Regions from separate parts of the Micromonospora sp. DT63 genome, predicted to be linked through region 2. Evidence: riboswitches for the same ligand, from Rfam matches in the RefSeq annotation. Region 2 holds a riboswitch; the other holds the start of a gene.
The links. Region 2 has a riboswitch for cobalamin ahead of metE (5-methyltetrahydropteroyltriglutamate--homocysteine S-methyltransferase). Riboswitches for the same ligand answer to the same signal wherever they lie in the genome.
Positions count from the first base shown of each region.

Region 1 (3,766 bases), on a different contig from region 2:
CTCGCGCAGCCCGGCCGGCACCTGATCGAACCACCGCCGGTAGGTCTCGCCGGGCACCCGCGCCTCGGCGGCGGCCAGCTGCTCCGGGGTGAGCCACTCCACGTCGTGCCCGCCCGCGGCGATCAGGGCGTGGATCAGCGCGTCGCCGTCGTCGGGCGCCGGCGCGTCCCCAAGGTGGTAACCCGCCTCGGCCAGCGCGGCGAGCAGTCGGACCGCCGAGACGGGGGTGTCCAGCCCGACGGCGTTGCCGACCCGGGAGTGCTTGGTGGGGTACGAGCTGAGCACCACGGCGACCCGCTTGTCGGCGTTGGCCACGTACCGCAGCCGGGCGTGACGCACCGCGATGCCGGCCACCCGGGCGGCCCGCTCCGGGTCGGCGGCGTAGACCGAGAGGCCGTCCGCGTCGATGCGCTTGAACGAGAACGGCACGGTGACGATCCGGCCGTCGAACTCGGGGATGGCCACCTGCATCGCCGCGTCCAACGGGGACAGCCCGGCGTCGCTGGCGGCCCACTGCTCCCGGGTGCTGGTCAGGCAGAGTGCCTGGATGACTGGCACGTCCAGGGCGGCGAGCGCGCCGACGTCCCACGCGTCCTCGTCACCGCCCCCGGACGCGTCGGCGGCGACCGCGCCGCCGGCCGCGAGCACGGTGACCAGCAGCGCGTCACAGCTGGCGAACAGCCCGAGCGGGCCCGCGCCCGTGGTCAGGCCCCGCAGCGAGCCGCAGAAGATCGGCAGCGGGTTGCCGCCGGCCTCCCGCACGGCCTCGGCCAGGACGTCGACGAAGGCGGTGTTGCCGGCGAGGGCGTGCGCCCGGTAGAAGACGATCCCCACGGTGGGCCGATCCGGGTCGCTCGGGTGGTCGCCGTGCACGCCGTACGCCGGGGTGGGCGCGGGCGGGGCGAACCCCTCGCCGGTGAGCAGCACGGTGTCGCAGAGGAACCGGGCCAGGTGTCCGAGGTTGTCCGGCCCGCCCTCCACAAGGTAGGCGAGGGCCTGGGTGACCACTCCGGACGGCACGGTGGAGACCGCCATCAGCTCCGCGTCGGGCACCGCCTCCCCGCCGAGCACGACAGTCGGCACGCCGCCGGCGAGGACCGCGGCGAGGCCGTCCGGCCACGCCTGCCGACCCCCGAGCAGGCGTACGACGGCGAGGTCGACGCCGTCGAGCAGGGCGGGCACCTCGTCGGCCGCCACCCGCGCCGGGTTGGCGAGCCGGTAGTCGGCGTCACTGGCGCGGGCGGCCAGCAGGTCGGTGTCGGCGGTGGAGAGCAGCAGAACGCGCACGGCAGGCTCCGGACGGTAACGTCGGCACGCTCGCGAGAGCGGCCTGGCGACGTGGGATGGGCGCAGGGTTCAGCGGACGCCGCGATCCGGCCGGCTCAGCGGCCTGCGGCCGGGAGCGACGGGCGGGGCGGTCCGGAACTCAGCGGTGAACGGAGACGATGCCGATCGCGGCGACGGCACGGCCGCGGTGCGCAAGACGGCAGCAGCCGTCGATGATGATGGAGACGCCAAGCGTCATCGGGTCCTCCTCGGGTGTCCACGCCCTGGGGTACGTCCCGACGGCCGAAGTATCCTGGCTTCCGGATCGACGCTCTCCCCCGGCCTTCCAACCGCAGACACACGGCCGTGACTCACGAGGGGGGATCGCTCCCCGGTGACAGTGGCGGGACCGCGTCGGATTCGCACCGACTTCCTTCACTGCCGTCAGGCCGCGAATGCTGCCACACCGGTCGGCTGCCGGTCAACGCCACCCCTGCGCACGCCAACGGCCACGATTAATCGACATATTGCGATCAGAGGTGTTGCCGGCGAGGTTCACCGCTCGGGCCGACGGTGGCGGGGTCGACGAGTCAGAGACAGCCAGCCGAGAAAACGCGCGTGCATCTCGACGAGGTCGGGATGACCGCCCAGGTTGAACTGGTCCTGGATCGCCTCGTTCATGCAGGACGCCAGATAGAGGGCAAGCGCGAGGGAATGACCGTAGAACTCCCCGACGAGGTCGAGTTGCGCCCGAGAGCACGGCCACGGGGCGGCACAGTTGCGGCACAGCCAAGCGGGTCGCATCGGCAAGTGCGGGCGGCACGGAAGTCTCACCCCCTGACCATGCTGGCCGTAGCCGTCGCATCCCATCACGGCGGGTGGTTCCTCGACGGATACTTTTCATCCTTCCTCCGGATGTCGCCACGGCAGTTCACTTCGGCCGCTGGTTACAGTGACCCTCGTCCCACGCGGGAAGGGAGCCACCGTGCCCGTCCGAACGACTGGACCCTTCACCGTTCCCCAGTCACTCTGGGACAGCGCGGACCTGCTCGACGCGTTGGCCGCCCGGGACATCGCTCAGGTGTTCCGGCTCGTGCAGCATGCCACCGGAGCGAGCCAGACCACTCTGGGTAGCGCCACCGGCCTCAGCCAGGCTCAGGTCAGCGAGATCACCAGCGGCGCCCGACGGGTCAGCAGCATTGACGTCCTGACCCGTATCTGCGCCGGCCTGTCCATGCCCAGGCACGCTCAGATGACACTCCTTCTGGGCGAGCATCAATCGGCCTCCGCAATACACGACGTCGATGAACGACAATTCGACATGACTGTTCCGGGCCGGTATGCCGATGTTGCCGCGATCTTCGCCAGCCGGTCGGACTTCACCGCCGAACTTCCTCCGCACGTCCTCTTCGACAATGCCAGGGACATCCGGGCGGCCGGCCTGTCACTCAACATCATCTGCCAGCAGTACGCCGACACTCAGCTTCTGAGGTTCCTCGACGGTGGCGGTCACCTCCGCTGCCTCTTCCTCGACCCCGGGGGCGAGGCGATCAGACGGCAGGAGCGCGAGGACGACTATCCGCAGGGGCATCTCAGCGCGCTCACCGACCTCAACATTCAGAACCTGACGCGCCGGATCCGCACCCAGCTCACGTCGGGCGCGCGTGACCGTCTCGCCGTGCGCGTGTACGACGAGTCGATCCGTGCCAACGTCCTCCTGATCGACGACCGGCTCTGCGTCGTCCAGCACTATCTGCCGCGAATGCGCGGCGTCGATTGCCCGACGATGGTGATCGAACGCACCGTGCACACCTCCGGCCTGTACGCGGTATTCGACGGGATCTTCACCTCGCTCTGGGAGCGCAGCAGCCAGCCATGAATGACTACGTCGATCTCCTTCCGCTCGCACACGAGGCCATCGATCTGGCGCATGGCCTTATGCGGACCGTCCAGCCTGGTGCTCTCACCTTCAAGGACGACCGTGACATGGCCTCCGAGTTGGACTACACCATCGAGCGAGAGGTTCGCGAGCTTCTGGCCGCGAAGGCACCCGACATCGGGTTCCTCGGCGAGGAGTACGGCACCAGTGGTAACGCCAGCACACTCACGTGGACCTTCGACCCGGTGGACGGGACCGTCAATTTCATCCACGGCTCACCGCTGTGCGGAATCTCGCTCGGTCTCGTCCAAAGCGTCCGATCCGTCCTCGGCGTCATCGACCTGCCGTTCCTCGGCACCCGCTACCACGCCGTTGAGGGACATGGCGCGTACGCCAACGGCGACCGCATCCGCGCCAGCCGAGTCAGCGACCTGAAGGACGCCGTCGTCGCCATCGGCGACTACGCCGTCGGTGCCGACGCCAGCCGGAAGAACGCCGATCGACTCGCCATTACCGAGGAACTCACCCGGCACGTTCAGCGAGTACGCATGCACGGCTCCGCCGCGATCGACCTCGCGTGGTTGGCCCAGGGCAGGATCGACGCGTTCATCATGCTCAACA
Region 1 is NZ_JBNCKQ010000001.1:630,385-634,150, forward strand. Features, by position in the region: gene cobN (cobaltochelatase subunit CobN) at 1-1,287, opposite strand, end outside; cobalamin riboswitch at 1,551-1,727, opposite strand; gene ACLQ27_RS03020 (DUF5919 domain-containing protein) at 2,252-3,145, shown strand; gene ACLQ27_RS03025 (inositol monophosphatase family protein) at 3,142-3,766, shown strand, end outside.
Region 1: another riboswitch for cobalamin. It lies ahead of cobN (cobaltochelatase subunit CobN); the one in region 2 lies ahead of metE (5-methyltetrahydropteroyltriglutamate--homocysteine S-methyltransferase).

Region 2 (3,766 bases):
GGACTGGGCGGTGTCGGCCAGGAGTAGGGACAGTTCCCGGACCAGGTCGTCCATCGACTGGCCGCTCTGCGCCTTCACCAGACCCAGAGCGAGATCGGCCAGCAGGTAGAAGCCGAGCGTGCGGGCCTGCTCAGAGCCGAACGCCGACATCAGTTCCTCCGCGCCGGCGAGGTCACCGCGATGCTTGGCGGCGATGACCCCGGCGGCGCGTTGGACGATCTCGGCCGCCTCGGGGGTGTACCCGCTCACGCCGGGTCAGATCTTCGGGGTGGCGGCGCGGGCGGCGTCGAAACGAGCGGTGACGTCGGTCCAGTTGACCAGGTTCCACAGCCGGTCCACATAGTCCGGGCGCACATTGCGGTACTGCAGGTAGTAGGCGTGCTCCCAGGCGTCGAACACCAGGATCGGGGTGGAGCCCTGCCCGACGTTGCCGTGGTGGTCGTAGACCTGCTCCACGATCAACCGTTGGCTCAGCGGCTCCCAGGCCAGGACACCCCAGCCCGAGCCCTGCACGCCCTTGGTCGCCGCCGACAACTGACCGGCGAACCCGTCGAACGAGCCGAAGTGCTCGTCGATCGCCGCCGCCAGCTCACCGTCGGGACGGTCACCCCCATCTGGGGACAGGTTGTTCCAGAAGATCGAGTGCAGCACGTGCCCGGACAGGTTGAACGCGAACGTCTTCTCCAACCCGACAAGCGTCGCGTAGTCGCCCTTGTCGCGGGCCTCGGCGAGCCGGTCGAGCCCGTCGTTGGCGCCCTTGACGTACGCGGCGTGGTGCTTGTCGTGGTGCAACTCCAGGATCTCGCCGGACATGGCGGGCTCGAGTGCGCCGTAGTCGTAGGGCAGGTCGGGCCAGGTTGTACACGGCCATGAATACGTCCTCTCAGTGCTGCCTCAGCTTTGCTGTTGCCATTATCTTGCAACAAGGACGGAAGTCCGGGAACAACCGGACTCCCGGCTCATCCCGCGCCGGGGCGCGCGACCGGGAGATCGGCCCGCCACAGCGGCACCGAGGATCAGCTCACGGCCCGTACGATGGTCGGCAGTGCTGGTTCGTCGCACCGTCTCGGTGCGGCGTCGTAAGAGGGAACCCGGTGCAAGACCGGGACTGCCCCGCAGCGGTGAGTGGGAACGACCGCCGTCATACGCACTGGACGCGTGAGCGTCTGGGAAGCGACGGCCAGTAGGAGACCGGTTCACGCCGATCAGGCCCGCGAGTCCGAAGACCTGCCCGCACCGCGTACGCGCCGCGTGCGCCGCCGTCGGCCTCTCGGGAGGGTCAGGGCGAGGCCCGGTCGTCGTCCCGTGCCCTGCCGTGTCCTTCGAGGTGGTCGGTGGTCGACCTCGAGGGAAGGACACCTGTCCCGTGACCACACCGTTCGGGCTGAGCACCGTGCTCGGCTATCCCCGCATCGGACCGCACCGCGAACTCAAGCACGCCGTCGAGTCCTACTGGGCGGGCCGGATCGATGCCGACACCCTTCAGGACACCGCGGCCGGCCTGCGCGCCGACGTGTGGCGCGCGTTGCGCGACGCCGGACTGGACGCCGTCCCGTCGAACACGTTCTCGTTCTACGACCAGGTGCTGGACACGACCGTCCTGGTCGACGCGATCCCCGACCGCTTCCGCCGCCTCGGTCTCGGCGACCTGGACACCTACTTCGCCATGGCGCGCGGCGCGGGCCGGGAGCCGGCGCTGGAGTTGACGAAGTGGTTCGACACCAACTACCACTACCTGGTGCCGGAGGTCGGCCCAGACACGCCGTTCGCCGCTCGACCCGACAAGGCGGTGCGGGAGTACGCCGAAGCCAAGGCGCTCGGCGTCACCACCCGGTCGGTGCTGGTCGGGCCGGCGACCTACCTGCTGCTGTCCAAGGCCACCGAGGACGCGCCGGAAGGGTTCCGACCCTTCGACCGGCTCGATGATCTCGTCGCCGTTTACGAGGACATCCTCGCTGCCCTGGCCGATGCCGGCGTCGCATGGGTTCAGCTCGACGAGCCCGCGTACGCCGCCGACCGCACCCCGCAGGAGATCGCCGCGCTGCGCGCCGCGTACCGTCGGCTCGGCCTTCTGCAGCATCGCCCACGGTTGTTCGTCGCGTCGTACTTCGGTGATCTCGGCGACGCGTTGCCGGCACTGCTGGGCACGCCGGTCGAGGCGGTCGGCATCGATCTCGTCGCCGGGCCGGGCAACCTGAACCGGCTCGCCGCGGCCGGCCCGCTGCACGGCAAGACGATCGTCGCGGGGCTGATCGACGGACGCAACGTCTGGCGCACCGACCTGCGCTCCGCCGCCGCCACCGGCGCCGCGCTGACCGGCCTGGCCGACCATGTCGCGGTGTCGACGTCCTGCTCCTTGCTGCACGTGCCGGTGGACCTCGCCGCCGAACCTGACCTGGACCAGGACCTGCGTGGGCGGCTCGCGTTCGCCAGGCAGAAGGTCGACGAGGTCGTCGCTCTGGGCCGCGCGCTGCGCGACGGCGTCGGTGCCCTGCCGTCTGCCCCGCCCGCCGTCCCGGCGGCCTGGCGTAACGACGGAGTGCGGGCCCGGCTCGACGCGATGCGCCCCGAGCACCGACGGCGCGGCCCGTACGCGCAGCGGGCCGCCACCCAGCAGGCCCGGCTGAATCTTCCCCCGCTGCCCACCACCACCATCGGATCCTTCCCGCAGACCCCGGAGCTGCGGCAGGCCCGCGCGGCGCACCGGGCCGGCCGGCTCGACGACACCGGCTACGCCGAGCGGATACGCGCCGAGGTCGCCCACGTCATCGCCGTGCAGGAATGACTCGGGCTGGACGTGCTGGTGCACGGCGAGCCGGAACGCAACGACATGGTGCAGTACTTCGGCGAGCAGCTCGACGGGTTCGCCGCCACTGTCAACGGCTGGGTGCAGTCGTACGGCTCCCGGTGCGTACGCCCACCGATCATCTACGGCGACGTCACCCGGACCGGCCCGATGACCGTCGCCTGGTCCACCTACGCGCAATCACTGACGAACCGACCGGTCAAGGGCATGCTCACCGGACCGGTGACGATCCTGGCCTGGTCGTTCGTCCGCACCGACCAACCCCTCGCCGACACCGCCAACCAGGTCGCCCTCGCACTGCGCGACGAGGCCCGCGACCTGGAGGCCGCCGGCATCCGCATCATCCAGGTCGACGAACCCGCCCTACGGGAGACACTGCCACTGCGCCGGGACGAGCAGCGGGCCTACCTGCACTGGGCCGTCGGGGCGTTCCGGCTCGCCACCAGCGGGGTCGCCGACGCCACCCAGATCCATACCCACCTGTGCTACTCCGAGTTCGGCGACGTGCTGCCCGCGATCGATGCCCTCGACGCCGACGTCACCAGCATCGAGGCGTCCCGGTCCAAGATGGAGATCCTCGACGATCTACGCACCACCGGCTACCACCGCGGTGTCGGCCCCGGTGTGTACGACATCCACTCCCCCCGCGTACCGGAACAGGCGGAGGTCACCGACGCGCTCCGCCGCGCCGTCGCCGCCGTGCCCGCCGACCGCCTCTGGGTCAACCCCGACTGCGGCCTGAAGACCCGCGGGTACCCGGAGGTCGAACAAGCCCTGACCCGCCTCGTCGCCGGCGCCGCCGAGATCCGCAGCACGCTCACCTGAACGCATGGTGGGGCGGCGGTGTGCCGCCGCCCCACCATGGCGTGCGGCCACGCGCATCCGATGCCCACGTCGGCCGGGCGGCGTCACCCTGCGCCGACGGAAACCCGCCGGGCGCGGGAGTCCGGACGGCCGGCG
Region 2 is NZ_JBNCKQ010000012.1:38,454-42,219, forward strand. Features, by position in the region: gene ACLQ27_RS30245 (superoxide dismutase) at 1-249, opposite strand, end outside; gene ACLQ27_RS30250 (superoxide dismutase) at 256-813, opposite strand; cobalamin riboswitch at 1,033-1,249, shown strand; partial or broken gene metE (5-methyltetrahydropteroyltriglutamate--homocysteine S-methyltransferase) at 1,394-3,631, shown strand; gene ACLQ27_RS30260 (ABC transporter substrate-binding protein) at 3,715-3,766, opposite strand, start outside.